One region of the Streptococcus sp. 27098_8_73 genome, then DNA from elsewhere that is predicted to be linked to it. Evidence: predicted binding sites of a transcription regulator. Region 1 holds the regulator's gene; the other holds the start of a gene.
The links. Region 1 encodes Rex, which represses fermentation and respiration genes when NADH is low (regulators of the CRP and FNR family bind a similar motif). Its sites were predicted from a motif close to TTGTGAANTANTTCACAA; they were not measured.

Region 2: a site for Rex is predicted at 1,734-1,751, ahead of adhE (bifunctional acetaldehyde-CoA/alcohol dehydrogenase). Genes of this name have one in related genera too.

What each region holds. Positions count from the first base shown of each region.
Region 1 is NZ_JAPVZT010000001.1:177,962-185,844, forward strand. Features, by position in the region: gene O3651_RS00940 (NAD kinase) at 1-731, opposite strand, end outside; gene O3651_RS00945 (GTP pyrophosphokinase family protein) at 715-1,386, opposite strand; gene O3651_RS00950 (CYTH domain-containing protein) at 1,482-2,042, shown strand; gene O3651_RS00955 (ribose-phosphate diphosphokinase) at 2,121-3,077, shown strand; gene O3651_RS00960 (cysteine desulfurase family protein) at 3,089-4,201, shown strand; gene O3651_RS00965 (DUF1831 domain-containing protein) at 4,203-4,550, shown strand; gene O3651_RS00970 (redox-sensing transcriptional repressor Rex) at 4,684-5,331, shown strand; gene O3651_RS00975 (gamma-glutamyl-gamma-aminobutyrate hydrolase family protein) at 5,356-6,048, shown strand; gene radC (DNA repair protein RadC) at 6,045-6,728, opposite strand; gene O3651_RS00985 (hypothetical protein) at 6,862-7,176, opposite strand; gene O3651_RS00990 (hypothetical protein) at 7,194-7,607, opposite strand; gene O3651_RS00995 (lipase) at 7,589-7,883, opposite strand, start outside.
Region 2 is NZ_JAPVZT010000013.1:28,420-36,302, forward strand. Features, by position in the region: gene O3651_RS08815 (acyltransferase family protein) at 1-1,524, shown strand, start outside; gene adhE (bifunctional acetaldehyde-CoA/alcohol dehydrogenase) at 1,802-4,456, shown strand; gene O3651_RS08825 (acetylxylan esterase) at 4,701-5,699, shown strand; gene O3651_RS08830 (N-acetylmannosamine-6-phosphate 2-epimerase) at 5,958-6,656, shown strand; gene O3651_RS08835 (ABC transporter ATP-binding protein) at 6,671-7,807, shown strand.

The sequences.
Region 1 (7,883 bases):
TTATCGATTTGGTACTCAATACGGACAATATTTTTATAAGAAAATGTTTGATTATCAACCGCTATGGTATAGTAGTCATTACGAGTCGGTAGGAGCTCAATCTTATCTTTTTTAGGAACAATAACTGAGGAACCTAAAGTACGATACACACGATTGTTGAGGCTAGCAATCTCTGTCACTTGCAAGGCTTCAATCGTTGGATGTAGAACAGCTCCTCCTAACGATTTATTGTAGGCTGTGCTTCCAGTAGGCGTTGAGACAGAAATCCCATCACCTCTAAAACGCTCAAAATGGACATTATTGATGACCACATCAACTACCATGGTTCTGTCGGAACGTTTAATCGTTGCTTCATTGAGCGCACGAATCGTCCGAGTTTCCCCATTTTCAAAGGTCAGCTTGACATTTAAAATCGGATAAGAGACCTTGGCACCTGTGTCTAATTTCAGATTTTCCACTAATTTATCGATTTCAAAGTCTCGGTAATCTGTATAAAAACCCAAATGTCCGGTATGGACACCGACAAAGCGCACCTTATCCAGCTGCTCTTCATACTTGTGAAAGGCTGATAGCAGCATCCCATCACCACCGACAGAAATCACGATATCTGGATTTTTGGGTGTCAGAATAAAGCCTGCTTTCCGCAATTTTTGCATCAGAGTTTGAAATACTTCCTCACTCTGCCTTTTGCGATTGCGGATTATCGCTATTTTTTTACCTGTATTCTTCATCTGTATCGTCACTATTTCCAACACCGTCATTTAGCTTGCGGTGCAGAGGATCAAAGAGCGCTTGTGCTTCTTGGATGGCATCGCGAATGGCTCCCATCTCTTCATCTAGCTGATAGGCGAGATTAGCTGTTGTCTCCAAGCGCCGTTTGATTTCCTCTGGAAATTCTCCTTTATACTTATAGTTTAAAGAGTGCTCAATCGTTGCCCAAAAGTTCATGGACAAGGTACGAATCTGAATTTCTGCCAAGATAACTTTATTTCCATTAATCGTATCTACTGGATATTCAACAATGGCATGGTAGCTACGATAACCACTGTCTTTTTTGTTTTTGATGTAATCACGTTCCTGGACGATACGCATATCTGTCCGATTTCGTAAAACTTCTAAAACTTCATCCACATCGTCTACAAATTGAACCATAACACGCAAACCAGCAATATCCTGCATCTCTTGGGCTAAGTTTTCCTCAGTTATCCCGCGAAGTTCCATTTTTTCCTTGATGCTTTCAATATGTTTTACGCGACCGGTTACAAACTCGATCGGTGAATGGCGTTGCTGTTTGCGATACTGTTTGCGAATGCCACGAAGCTTTATTTTCAACTCACCAACCGCCTGAATATATGGATCCAGAAAATCTTCCCAATCTATTGTCATATACATACCTTGTCATCTATTCGTTTTTTGTATAAAATAAACACAGTTGTTATTATAACATAAAATCGCTTTCAGATAAAGAAAAGGATTTAAAAATGAACCATTTAGAAATTGAATACAAAACAATGCTAACAGAAGACGAACATAAACGACTTCTGACCTTCTTTGATTATGTCCAGCCAATTTTCCAAGTCAACTATTATATTGATTCGGCTGACTTTGCTCTCCGTGAAGCTCGTATGGCTCTGCGAGTCCGAACCACTCCTGACGCTGCTGAGTTTACTCTAAAAATTCCTCAAAAACTTGGAAATTTCGAATACAACCAAGCCTTGTCCGAAGATGAATTCAAGGAAATTACAGAAAATTTGCAATTTCCTCAGGGAGAAATCCTAGACAAACTCCAAGAAAAAGGAATCCCAGTTGACAAACTAACAATACTCGGAACCCTTGAAAATATTCGCTATGAAAAACAAGATGCAATTGGCCTTTTTGCCTTAGACGAAAGTCGTTACTTTGGTAAAAAAGATTTCGAATTAGAATTAGAGATCAATGATATTGAAAAGGGGGAGCAAAAGTTCAAAGACTTTTTAAACGAAAATCAAATCCAATACAAGCCTGGTAAAAGTAAGATTGCCAGATTTGCCGAAAACTTGTAAAAATGCTGAAATAATCTCATTTTTTTGGTAAAATAATATTTATAAATCTAAAGAGACAAAAAGAGGATGGTCATTCTAATGTCAGACAAAAAAAATATGAAGCTTTTCTCCCTCAATTCCAATCACTCAATTGCTGAGAAGATTGCTGAAGCTGCCGGAGTACCTTTAGGCAAGCTTTCTTCCCGCCAATTTTCTGATGGCGAGATTCAGATTAACATTGAGGAGAGTGTTCGTGGCTATGATATCTATATCATCCAGTCTACCAGCTTCCCAGTCAATAATCACTTGATGGAGCTATTGATAATGGTTGACGCTTGTAAACGAGCAAGTGCCAATACCGTAACTGTGGTTATGCCCTATTTTGGTTATGCTCGCCAAGATCGGACAGCTGCTCCTCGCGAGCCAATTACTGCAAAACTCGTGGCCAATATGCTTGTTGGAGCTGGCGTAGACAGAGTTATTTCACTTGACCTTCACGCTGTCCAAGTACAAGGCTTCTTTGATATTCCTGTTGACAATCTCTTCACCATTCCATTGTTTGCTGAGCATTATTGCAATATGGGATTAACTGGCGAGGATGTTGTCGTCGTTAGCCCGAAAAATTCTGGCGTGAAACGCGCTCGTAGCTTGGCAGAATATCTCGACGCTCCAATCGCCATCATCGACTATGGTGAAGATGAAGCAGGACGCTCTGAAGGCTATATCATCGGTGAAGTTGAAGGTAAAAAAGCGATTTTGATTGACGATATCTTGAATACCGGTCGTACCTTCTCAGAAGCTGCTAAAATCGTTGAACGTGAAGGAGCTGTCGAAATCTATGCTGTCTCAAGTCATGGTTTATTTGCAGATGAAGCTGCAGACTTACTAGACAGTGTTCCTATCCGAGAAATCTTGGTGACTGACTCTGTTGATACCAAAGAAAAGACTCCGAAGAATGTTCACTATATCACAGCCAGCGAGTTGATTGGCGATGCTATCGTGCGTATTCAAGAGAGAAAACCAGTCAGCCCACTTTTTGCTTTTCAAAAGAAATAAGGGATAAATTTGTGATTTATTTAGATAATGCTGCTACGACTGCCTTGTCACCTGCTGCGATTAAGTCCATGACTCAGGCAATGACAGTCTTCGGCAATCCATCCAGTACCCACAGCCACGGTCGAGAAGCTAAAAAACTGCTCCGACAAGCTCGCGAAGATATTGCTAAAGTTCTACACACACAGAGCAAAAATATCCTCTTCACCTCAGGTGCTACTGAAAGTAATAACACTGCTATCAAGGGATATGCCCTGCGCCATCAGAATCAAGGCAAGCATATTATCACTACAGCCATTGAGCACCATGCTGTTTTGGAGCCTGTTGAATACTTAGTGGAGCATTTTGGCTTTGAAGCGACTATTATTCAGCCAGTGGATGGGCAAATCCGAACTGAAGATATCAAGAATGCCCTCAGACCAGATACTATCCTTGTCTCAGTAATGGCTGTCAACAATGAAACAGGCTATATTTTGCCGATTCAAGAAATCGGTAAATTGCTAAAAGATCATCCTGCTGCCTTCCACGTTGATGCGGTCCAAGCCGTCGGCAAGCTCCCTATCTATCCTGAAGAATGGGGAATCAATTTCCTGAGTGCATCAGCTCATAAATTCCATGGTCCAAAAGGGGTGGGATTTCTCTACGCTGACCAGATGGATTTTGATAATTTCATGCATGGCGGCGATCAAGAAAACAAGCATCGAGCGGGTACAGAAAACCTCGTTTCCATTGTCGGAATGGCAACTGCCCTTTCTGAAAATGTTGCCCACTTAGAGGAAAATCTTGAGCATGCCCAGCAGTTAAAAGATACTTTACTGAACAACCTAGCGGATATAGACTACTACCTAAACGAAAGTCAGCCTAGCCTGCCTTATGTTGTCAATATTGGATTTCCAAACCAAAAGAATGACCTTATCTTGCTTCAAATGGACCTTAATGGCTTTTCAATCTCGACTGGCTCTGCTTGTACAGCTGGTGCTGTTCAGCCCAGCCATGTCCTTCAAGCCTTATATGGCCCAAACTCTGAGCGCTTAAAAGAATCCATTCGTATCAGTGTATCAGATCAAACTAGCATACAAGAAATCAAACTATTCAGCCAAAAACTAAAAGAAATACTAGGAGGATAAGATGGCTTTTCAAACATCTGTTAGCTTAGCAAACTGCGACTTCACCTATTCACTCCATCCAAATGTCAAGAAATTTACCTTGCGAGATAATACATTTGCTGAAACAAAAGTTGGTAATTACGAGCTTTCTCGCTTACTCGAAGCTGTTCCTAATAGTGGCGATGGATTCTTGCTTAAGATTATCGTCAATAAAGATCTAAGCGGAGTAAAAATCAATATTACGGACAAGTCTGGTTTAAGATTGGTTAATATCTTCAAATCAGAAAAACACCATATTATTCAGCAAAAATTCTATTTCCTGATGGATAGTTTAGTTGAAAGAGATATTTTTGAAAAAACACCCCAATAAGCGAAATTCTAAGAATTTTGCTTATTTCTATTATTTTATCTATCTTTATTAGTATAATAATATTTTGTTCATCAAATTAGTTGATTTTTTCACAAACTTTCTATAGAATAGAAGATAGAAAGGTCGTGATTTTGTGAAAACTGAAAAAAGCAATCCTATTCCACGTGCTACTGCTAAACGGCTCTCCCTCTACTACCGGATTTTCAAGCGATTTAACGCGGAAAATATTGAAAAAGCCAATTCAAAACAAATCGCAGAGGCGATTGGAATCGACTCTGCGACTGTTCGGCGTGACTTTTCTTACTTCGGCGAGTTAGGTCGTAGAGGTTTTGGCTACGATGTCAAGAAACTAATGAATTTCTTTGCCAATCTTCTCAACGACAACTCGATTACAAATGTCATGATTGTTGGTGTCGGAAATATGGGCCGTGCTCTTTTACATTACCGCTTTCATGAACGGAATAAAATGAAGATTGTAATGGCCTTTGATACAGATGATTATTCTGACGTCGGGACCACCACAAATGATGGAATTCCTATTTATGGAATTTCTCAAATTAAAGAAAAGGTCCAAGAAGGAAACGTAAAGACTGCCATTCTAACAGTGCCGAGCGTTAAGGCACAAGAAGTCGCATCCGTCTTGGTTGATGCTGGTATCAAGGGAATTCTTTGCTTCTCCCCAGTGCACTTATCTGTCCCAAAAGATGTGGTTGTACAATATGTAGACCTAACCAGCGAACTCCAAACCTTACTCTACTTTATGAGAAAAGATGATGAGTAAGGTAAGAAAGGAAACAGACACTTTATGAAAAAACCGATTATCGGTATAACAGGAAACCAAAGGGATATTCCCAACGATCAATTTATCCATATAAGTTATACTTCAACTGGCTTTATCGAGGGAGTCAATAAAGTTGGAGGAATCCCAATTATCTTGCCAATTGGTGATGAAGCCTTAGCTCACACCTATATTACTATGATTGATAAACTGATTCTTACCGGTGGACAAAATGTCCAGCCTCATTTCTACGGAGAAGAACAGACTATCGAAAGTGATGATTATCTGCTTCAAAGGGATCTATTTGAACTAGCTCTCATCCGAGAAGCACGAAAACAAAACAAGCCTATTTTTGGCGTCTGTCGTGGTACTCAGCTTTACAATGTTGCTATGGGTGGCACACTTCATCAAGACATCGAGAATCACTGGCAAGACAGCACTGCTCAATACACTACACAGACTATGGTCACTAAAAATGGCTCCATCCTCCATGAATTATACGGACCTACTTGCCAAATCAACTCATTCCATCACCAAAGTATCAAGGACCTAGCGAAAAATCTAGAAGTCATAGCCTACGATCCTCGGGATAAGGTCATTGAGGCTGTTACCTCAACTGATGGAAGACCATTTCTTGGTGTGCAGTGGCATCCAGAATTTCTATTTCCCACAAGAACAGGTGATTTAGCCTTGTTTGATTATGTGGTCCACAAACTTTAGATCAAATCCGTTTTTTCACGATAACTATAATAATTATTTTTTGAAACTATTAAATGATCTAAAAGAACCAAACCCATTAGTTCACAGGCTTCTTTCATGTGTTTGGTGACCTCGTCGTCATTCTTACTTGGTAAAGTCACTCCAGAAGGATGATTGTGCACTAGTATAATAGATGTCGCCAAGTGTTTGAGCGCATAATGCAAAATCTCGCGCGGTTCAGCAATACTTCTAGTTACCGTTCCTACAAAGATTGTCTGCTGATGGATGATCTGGTTCTGACTGTTGAGATAAATAGCAACCAAACATTCCTGCTTTTTATCGCCCAATTCGACCTGCATTTTGCGAGCTAGTTTTTGACTTCCAAGAATTTGCTCCCTCTCCAGCACTTCAGCTTTGTTGATACGACAGCCGAGCTCAATAATGGCTTGCAACTCAACAGCCTTCACAGGCCCAATTCCTGAAATTGTCTGCAATTCTTGCAAAGTCAAATATTTCAAATCATTCAAACTAGAAATCGATGATAAAATCCTTTGAGAAACTTGAAAAACAGTTTCTTTTTTGCTGCCTGTTCGCAAAAATATAGATAGCAATTCCTGATTACTAAGTTTATCCGCTCCTTCTCTTATTAGCCGTTCACGTGGCATCATGCTTATGTCATCCTGCAATGAAATACGATACATATCAACCTCCTTACTTATTAATTCGAGATTAAATAAAAAAAAGAACTTAAATAAATGAACTACACCCCAAAGGTTAGACAAAAAATCTATCGATTAGGCGAGTTTATTTATTTAGGCTATTTATTATTAATTGCTAAATCTTATCATATTTGTTGCTTGCTGTTGTAACAGCTTCTCTAACGGATGTAGACCATTGTCCCTTGATGGCACTATCTAAAGTATCATTAATCCCCTTGATAGCCAACTTTCCTTCCTTTGCAACTTTACTAATCGCTTCCTTAGATTTGGTCTTAATACCATCACTTTTACTAAGAATATGTGGAGCATAAACGTTTGTTATCAAAGATTTTTCAATCTGTTTTTGAATAGCAAGCAGACGAGTTCCTAAATCATCGAAATTTCCTACAGTAAATACACCTGTAATATCCTCAGTTAATGTTGTTGCCATTTTAGTATCACTTCCTTTTACTCTCTAGTTTTATTATTGTCATCTGCGGCTATTCTCCTACGTAGATAAGCCTCCTCTAACTTATCATCTAGATATCGTCTTTCTCGTCGGAAATCATCACTCTCTTTTAAAGATTCTAATTCCAATATTTTTTGCGCCTGCATCAAGGCATCTTCCGATAACATTTGGTAAGATTCCATCTCTCTATTAAGAATCCTATAAAAATCTTGATCCGCATCAGTAGATTTCAAATAATGCAAAGTTTCTTCGTACTTTTCATCAAGAATATTTTGTATGGCACGACGCGCAGTTTGAAAATAATCATTTCTTTCCTCAAATTCTTGCAACTTTTCTCGATGCCGATCTTCCAATTCTTCTAATTCTTTAGTTTTCTTTTCGACTTCACGTTGTGCTAATTCAAATTTCTCCATTGATTGAATTCCCCTGCTAAAGATATGTCTTCTTCGAGTTTTTTGTTTATACCAGCTGCAATTTTATCTTTCAATTTAGTCATTTCATCTAATATTTGACTCGCTTTGTTGAGCTTATTCTGTAGAGAGATTTCTACATTTCCGACCACACTATCATGTGTGACACCACCAGCTACAAAAGCCGATTTAATCTCATCAGGACTAAGACTACTGACCATAAACGGAGACTTGGTCGTTTCAAATAAAGACTCAACTTCTTCTACTCCTCTTTGTTTC
Region 2 (7,883 bases), on a different contig from region 1:
ATCGGGACGCAGATTTCAGCTGCGCTTGGTTTTGTGACTAATTTTTATGAAATGATGTCGGGCGGCAGTTATGAAAGCCAGTTTGTACCGCATTTGCTGATTCACACTTGGAGTTTGGCACTGGAAGTGCATTACTATATCCTCTGGGGCTTGGCTGCTTGGGGCATTAGCAAGATTAGCAAGTCAGTTGCTCAGTATCGGGGGCTGATTTCTCTGACTTCAATTGCTCTGTTTCTGTTCAGTTTCTTGGCTATGTTTATCGGAGCCTTTTTCAGCAAGAATTACTCCAATATTTATTTCTCAAGTTTGACCCATGTCTTTCCTTTCTTTGCTGGGACAGTGCTAGCGACTTTTTCTGGAGTCGGAAATGTGGGCGTTCAGATGAAGAAATTGGAAGAAAAGGTCGAAATCAAGCAAGTCTTGATTGCTTTAGCTGGCAGTTTTGTTCTTCTTATTTTGCTCAGCTTTATTTTGAAATTTGACAGCTTGTGGACTTATTTATTTGGTTTCTTGATTTCAACACTTCTGGCTTGTGTCATGATAGCAGCAACCCGTATCTTGCACGATAAATTGCCAAATATTAAGGAGCCTAGTCCTCTCAACTTTATTGCAGACACTAGCTATGGAGTTTACCTCTTTCATTGGCCTTTCTATATTATTTTTACTCAGTTGATGAGCAATGGATGGGCTGTGCTTTTGACTACAATCTTGAGTTTTGGTTTCGCGGCTCTTTCTTTCTATATCTTAGAGCCGACTTTAGCTGGACGGAAGCCTCGGATTTTTGGCAAGGAGATGAATGTAAGTTCCATCACCAAGCCGATTTTCTACAGTTTTATTCCGCTGACATTTATCTTGCTTATTATCACCGTCACGGCTCCGTCTGTGGGTGCCTTTGAGGAAAGCCTGATTGTCAATTCTTTGAACCAAGCCGATACGAAAATGCAGACAACCCGTAAGCACGCAGACCAAAAAACTGCGACAAATTATAACGTGGCAGAGGGAACGACTGTTATTGGTGATTCGGTCACTTTGCGCTCCGCTGAATGGATCCAAGAGGCTATACCTGACGCTCAAGTCGATGCAGTGGTTAGCCGTAATTTAGTGTCTGGTCTGGAATTTTTCAAGAACGATATTGCTAACCAAACACTGCTTCAAAACGTCGTCTTGGCATTGGGAACCAATCCGGTTGACAATTATGAAGAATTGCTGGATCAGTATATCGAGCTCTTGCCAAAAGGCCATCGCTTGATTTTAGTCACGCCATATGATGGCCGGACAGCCAATGATCCAAGTAGTATTCCTGTTAAGATGCGACAATACGAACTTGAACTTGCTAAGAAATACGATTTTGTATATGTAGCAGACTGGTATCAGGTAGCGATTAATAATCCGCAGATTTGGATTGGAACAGACTATGTCCATTATGGGGCAGATTCAGAGTCTATGGCAGAGGGAGGTAAACTCTACTCTAACATGATAAAAGAGGCTTTGGCTGCCGCTTCAAATGGCAGTGTTAAGCCATAGAACTAGCTCGGTTATTTAGCCGAGCTCATTTTATAACAAAAAAGAAAGCGCTAACACATTTTTAAAGAAAAGTATGTGAAATTTTTGAGAATAGACATAGAATTTAGTAAAAAAGCCTGAAATATCAGTGTTTAAAAAATAATCCATAAAAAGTTTGTGAACTTTTGTTGAAAGTGTTTACAAATTTGTGGGAATAGAGTATAATTATATTGTGAAATAATTAACAAAGGTTAAAATCTTCATTTAACCTTTTGGCAGAAACCATTGGAGGACTATAATGGCTGATAAGAAGAAAACTGTTGAACAAGAAGATAAAGTGCTAGCGGCTGAAAAACATGTTGACGAGCTTGTGCAAAAAGGTCTCCTAGCTCTTGAAGAAATGAGAAAACTAAATCAAGAGCAAGTAGATTACATCGTAGCAAAAGCTTCAGTTGCAGCTCTTGATGCGCACGGGATCCTTGCTCAACATGCGGTTGAAGAAACTGGTCGTGGTGTATTTGAAGACAAGGCAACGAAAAATCTCTTTGCCTGTGAACACGTTGTCAACAACATGCGTGGTGTGAAGACTGTTGGTGTTATCGAAGATGATCCTGTTACTGGATTGACAAAGATTGCGGAGCCTGTCGGAGTTATCTGTGGTATCACTCCAACAACGAACCCAACATCAACAGCAATTTTTAAAGCATTGATTGCCTTGAAGACACGTAACCCAATCGTTTTTGCCTTCCACCCATCTGCTCAAGAATCATCTGCTCACGCAGCGCAAATCGTTCGTGATGCAGCTATTGCAGCTGGCGCACCAGAAAACTGTGTGCAATGGATTACTCAGCCATCTATGGAAGCAACAGCAGCTTTGATGAACCACGATGGTATTGCAACTATCCTTGCAACAGGTGGTAATGCCATGGTTAAAGCTGCATACTCTTGTGGAAAACCAGCTCTTGGGGTAGGTGCCGGAAACGTACCAGCTTACATTGAAAAATCTGCTGACCTTCGCCAAGCCGCTCATGATATCGTGATGTCTAAATCATTTGACAATGGTATGGTCTGCGCATCTGAGCAAGCGGTGATTATTGACAAGGAAGTTTATGACGAATTTGTAGAAGAATTCAAGTCATACCACACTTATTTTGTAAACAAAAAAGAAAAAGCTCTTCTTGAAGAATTCTGCTTTGGCGCTAAAGCAAACAGCAAAAACTGTGCTGGTGCTAAACTAAATGCAAACATCGTTGGTAAACCAGCTGGATGGATTGCAGAACAAGCAGGCTTTAAAGTACCAGAAGGTACCAACATCTTGGCTGCAGAATGTGCGGAAGTAGGTCCAAATGAGCCATTGACTCGCGAAAAACTTTCACCAGTTATCGCTGTCTTGAAAGCTGAAGATAGAGAAGACGGTCTTAAAAAAGCTCGTCAAATGGTTGAATTTAACGGACTTGGTCACTCAGCAGCTATCCATACAAAAGACGAAGAATTGGCTAAACGCTTTGGTACTGAAATCAAAGCGATGCGGATTATCTGGAACTCTCCATCTACTTTCGGTGGTATCGGGGACGTATATAATGCCTTCATTCCATCTTTGACACTTGGATGTGGTTCATACGGACGTAACTCAGTTGGTGATAACGTGAGCGCTATTAACCTTCTAAACATCAAGAAAGTAGGGAAACGTAGAAATAATATGCAATGGTTTAAAGTTCCTTCAAAAATTTACTTCGAGCGCAACTCTATCCAATACCTTCAAACATGTGAAGATATTGAACGCGTTATGATCGTTACTGACAAATCTATCGAAAAACTTGGCTTTGTTCAACGTGTGATCGATCAATTGAACGCACGTAGCAACCGTGTAACGATCCAAGTCTTCTCAGATGTTGAACCAGATCCAGACATCACAACAGTAGAACGTGGTGCTGAAGTGATGAAAGCATTTGAACCAGACACTATCATCGCTCTTGGTGGTGGTTCTCCAATGGACGCGGCCAAAGTGATGTGGCTCTTCTATGAGCAACCAGAAATTGACTTTCGTGATTTGGTTCAAAAATTCATGGATATCCGTAAACGTGCCTTCCGCTTCCCATCACTTGGTAAGAAAGCGAAGTACATCGGTATTCCAACAACTTCAGGTACAGGTTCAGAAGTAACACCATTTGCTGTTATCTCTGATAAGAAAAACAACCGCAAATACCCATTGGCTGACTACTCATTGACACCAACTATTGCGATTGTTGACCCTGCTTTGGTTGAGTCCGTTCCAGACTTTATCGCTGCTGATACAGGTATGGACGTCTTGACTCACGCGACTGAAGCCTATACTTCAAACTTCGCTAACGACTACACAGACGGTATTGCACTTCAAACTATCAAACTTGTCTTTGAATGGTTGGAAAAATCTGTTAAGACAGCTGACCCAGAAGCACGTGAAAAAATGCATAATGCGTCTACAATGGCTGGTATGGCCTTCGCCAATGCCTTCCTTGGTATGAGCCACTCAATGGCCCACAAGATCGGTGGTGTTCACCATACTGTTCACGGACGTACAAACGCAATCTTGCTTCCATACGTCATCCGTTACAACGGTACTCGTCCATCTAAGACAACTACATGGCCTAAGTACAACTACTGGAAAGCTGATGAGAAATTCCAAGACATCGCGAAAATGCTTGGCTTGCCTCACTCAACTCCAGAAGAAGCAGTTGAAGCTTATGCCAAAGCGGTTTACGATCTTGGTGAAGCAGTCGGAATCACAATGAACTTCAAAGGCTTTGGAATCGATGAAAAAGTTTGGAAAGATAGCTTGCATGAAATCGCCTTGCTTGCTTATGAAGATCAATGTTCACCAGCAAACCCACGCTTGCCAATGGTAGCTGACATGGAAGAAATTATGGCAGATGCCTACTATGGTTACAGAGAACGTCCAGGACGTCGTAAATAATGTAGAATCAATCCCTCATTAAGTGGGGGATTTTTCTTTCTTTAAAATGTATGAAATAGACGACTTTTTAAAAAACTAGGGAAAAGATAGGCCAGAAAGCTTTTTTGAAACTAGTTTCAAAAAGAAAAGGAATCACAGCAAAAACAGAAACTAAATTCTTAATATTGCAAAGGATTGAAAAAGGGAAGGCGCTGTGCTATTATTTCTGTAAGGGTTTACAAAAACAATAGTGTTGGAGGATGAGATGCGCAATCCAGATTTATTAGCAGAGGCAAAGGATTACAGAGGCAGGGATGAAGTTCCAGCGGATTTTGATGCTTTTTGGGATCGTCAGATTAGCAGTTTGAGTAGCTTGCCAGACTATCAGCTGATTGAGAAAGACTTTCAAATCGCTGGGGTGACCTGCTATGAGCTAGTGTTTGAGGGGACGAATCAGGGGCGAACTTATGCCCGTATGGTCCTTCCTAAATCGAGTAAAAAAGTTCCGATTATCTTTCATTTCCACGGTTATATGGGGCGTGGCTGGGATTGGGCCGATATGCTAGCTTATACGGTTGCTGGCTATGGTGTTGTATCTATGGATGTACGCGGCCAGTCAGGTTATTCCTTGGATGGAGGGGCGCCTGTAAGGGGCAATACGGTCAAGGGTCAGATTATCCGTGGGGCAGTGGATGGACGAGAGCGTCTCTTTTATAAGGATGTCTATCTGGATATCTACAGCTTGATTGAGATTGTGGCGAGTTTGGACCTTGTGGACGAGGAACGTTTATCCAGTTACGGTGCTTCTCAGGGCGGAGCCTTGGCTTTGGTGGCAGCGGCTCTCAATCCGCGCATTAAGCAGACAGTGGCTATCTATCCTTTCTTGTCAGATTTCCGGCGGGTGCTGGAGATTGGCAATACCAGCGAGGCCTATGATGAGCTCTTTCGTTATTTTAAGTTCCACGATCCTTTCCACGAAACGGAGAATGAGATTATCCAGACCTTGTCTTATATCGATGTGAAAAATATGGCTCACCGCATTCAAGGGAGCGTGCGGATGATAACAGGACTTGCTGACGATGTTTGTTATCCGATTACCCAGTTTGCGATTTACAACCGGCTGGAGTGTACTAAGGAGCACCTTCTCATGCCAGAGTACGAGCATGAAGCCATGAATGTCTATGTCAATGATAGGGTCTTCAACTGGCTTTGTGGTTCAAAGATTGACCATCCTTCTTTGCTGGAAGCTTTTAAAGACTGGTAAAAATAGATAGTAGCAAGAAAGAAACCAAGCCTGAGGTTAGCATAATCTCAGGCTTTTTATGATAAATATTCAAAAATCTATAGTAACTTTTTTGTAGAAACACTTCTAATCCTGAAAGTAGTTTCAGCTTTTAAGAAAGGAAGTCGGTTTTTAGAAACTAAAATCTAAATCTCAAAACTTATTGAAAGCGCTTTATTTTTTGTATATAATGACATTATAAAAAGAACGGAGAAAACATAGAAAAAGGAGAGATTATTTATGTCACAGATTAGCAAAGATCAATTAATTGCAAAAATCAAAGATGGCATTATCGTTTCCTGTCAAGCTCTGCCTCATGAGCCTCTCTATACGGAGGCTGGCGGTGTCATCCCTCTCTTGGTCAAGGCGGCTGAAGAGGGCGGGGCAGTTGGTATTCGAGCCAATAGCGTGCGAGACATCAAGGAGATTAAGGAAGTAACCAAGCTCCCTATTATCGGGATTATCAAACGGGACTATCCACCACAGGAGCCTTTTATCACTGCGACCATGCGGGAAGTGGATGAGCTGGCTGCCCTTGATATCGAGGTCATCGCTCTGGACTGCACCCAGCGGGAACGCTATGATGGTTTGAAGGTTGAGGACTTTATCCGCCAAGTCAAGGAGAAATATCCGCAGCAACTGCTGATGGCTGACATCAGTACCTTTGAGGAAGGCGTGGCAGCTGTAGCAGCTGGCGTTGACTTTGTCGGTACGACCTTATCAGGCTACACGTCCTACAGTCCTAAGGTAGACGGACCAGATTTTGAACTGGTCAAGAAGCTCTGTGATGCGGGAGTAGATGTGATTGCTGAGGGCAAGATCCACTATCCAGATCAAGCCAAGCAAATCCATGATTTAGGTGTCCGCGGTATTGTAGTAGGCGGAGCTATTACTCGACCAAAGGAAATCACCGAGCGTTTCGTTGCAGCAGTAAAATAAAGTGAGGTAAAGCAATGACGACCTTAAAGTTAAATAAGCTCTACAAAAAATATCCTAATAGTGATTTCTACTCTGTAGAAAATTTCGACTTGCAAATCAAAGATAAAGAATTTATCGTCTTTGTTGGTCCTTCTGGATGTGGGAAATCCACAACGCTTCGTATGATTGCGGGACTGGAGGACATCACTGAGGGCGAGCTCTATATCGATGAGACACTAGTCAATGATATTGCTCCCAAGGATCGTGATATTGCCATGGTTTTCCAGAACTATGCCCTCTATCCACACATGACAGTCTATGACAACATGGCGTTTGGATTGAAACTGCGCAAGTACAGTAAGGAAGATATCGACAAACGGGTGCAAGAAGCAGCTGAAATCCTTGGTTTGAAAGAGTTTCTAGACCGCAAACCAGCGGACTTGTCTGGTGGTCAACGTCAACGGGTAGCTATGGGACGGGCCATCGTCCGAGATGCCAAGGTTTTCCTGATGGATGAACCTTTGTCAAACTTGGATGCGAAACTGCGTGTGTCCATGCGTGCTGAGATTGCCAAAATCCACCGCCGTATTGGAGCAACAACCATCTACGTTACCCACGACCAAACCGAGGCAATGACCTTGGCCGACCGCATTGTTATCATGTCAGCGACGAAAAATGAAGCGGGCACGGGAACTATCGGTCGTATCGAGCAAGTCGGAACTCCGCAAGAGCTTTACAATGAACCAGCGAATAAGTTTGTTGCAGGCTTTATCGGCAGTCCAGCTATGAACTTCTTTGAAGTGATGGTATCTGGTCATCAACTAACTGATGGTGATCAACTCAATCTTACCCTGACAGGTGGTCAAGAGAAGCTTTTGACAGAAAAAGGCTACCAAGGTAAGAAAGTTATTTTGGGTATCCGACCAGAGGATATCTCAGCCGACTTGATTGTAGAGGATACTTTCCCTGGCGATGTGGTCGATGCGGAAGTTGTCGTGTCAGAGTTGCTGGGTAGTGACTCAGTGCTCTACTGTAAGGTGGGTAGCCAAGAGTTTTCAGCCAAGGTAGATGCTTCTAATTATCTGGAGCCAGGTTCGAAGCTTCGCTTTACCTTCAAACTACCTAAGAGTCATCTGTTTGATAGTGAGACTCAAAAACGAATTACTTTGTAAAACAACCTAAAATGAACTGACTGACTTTATTTTAGGATAAAAGAAAGGTCACAGAGAAGGAGTGATTGTACTTTTA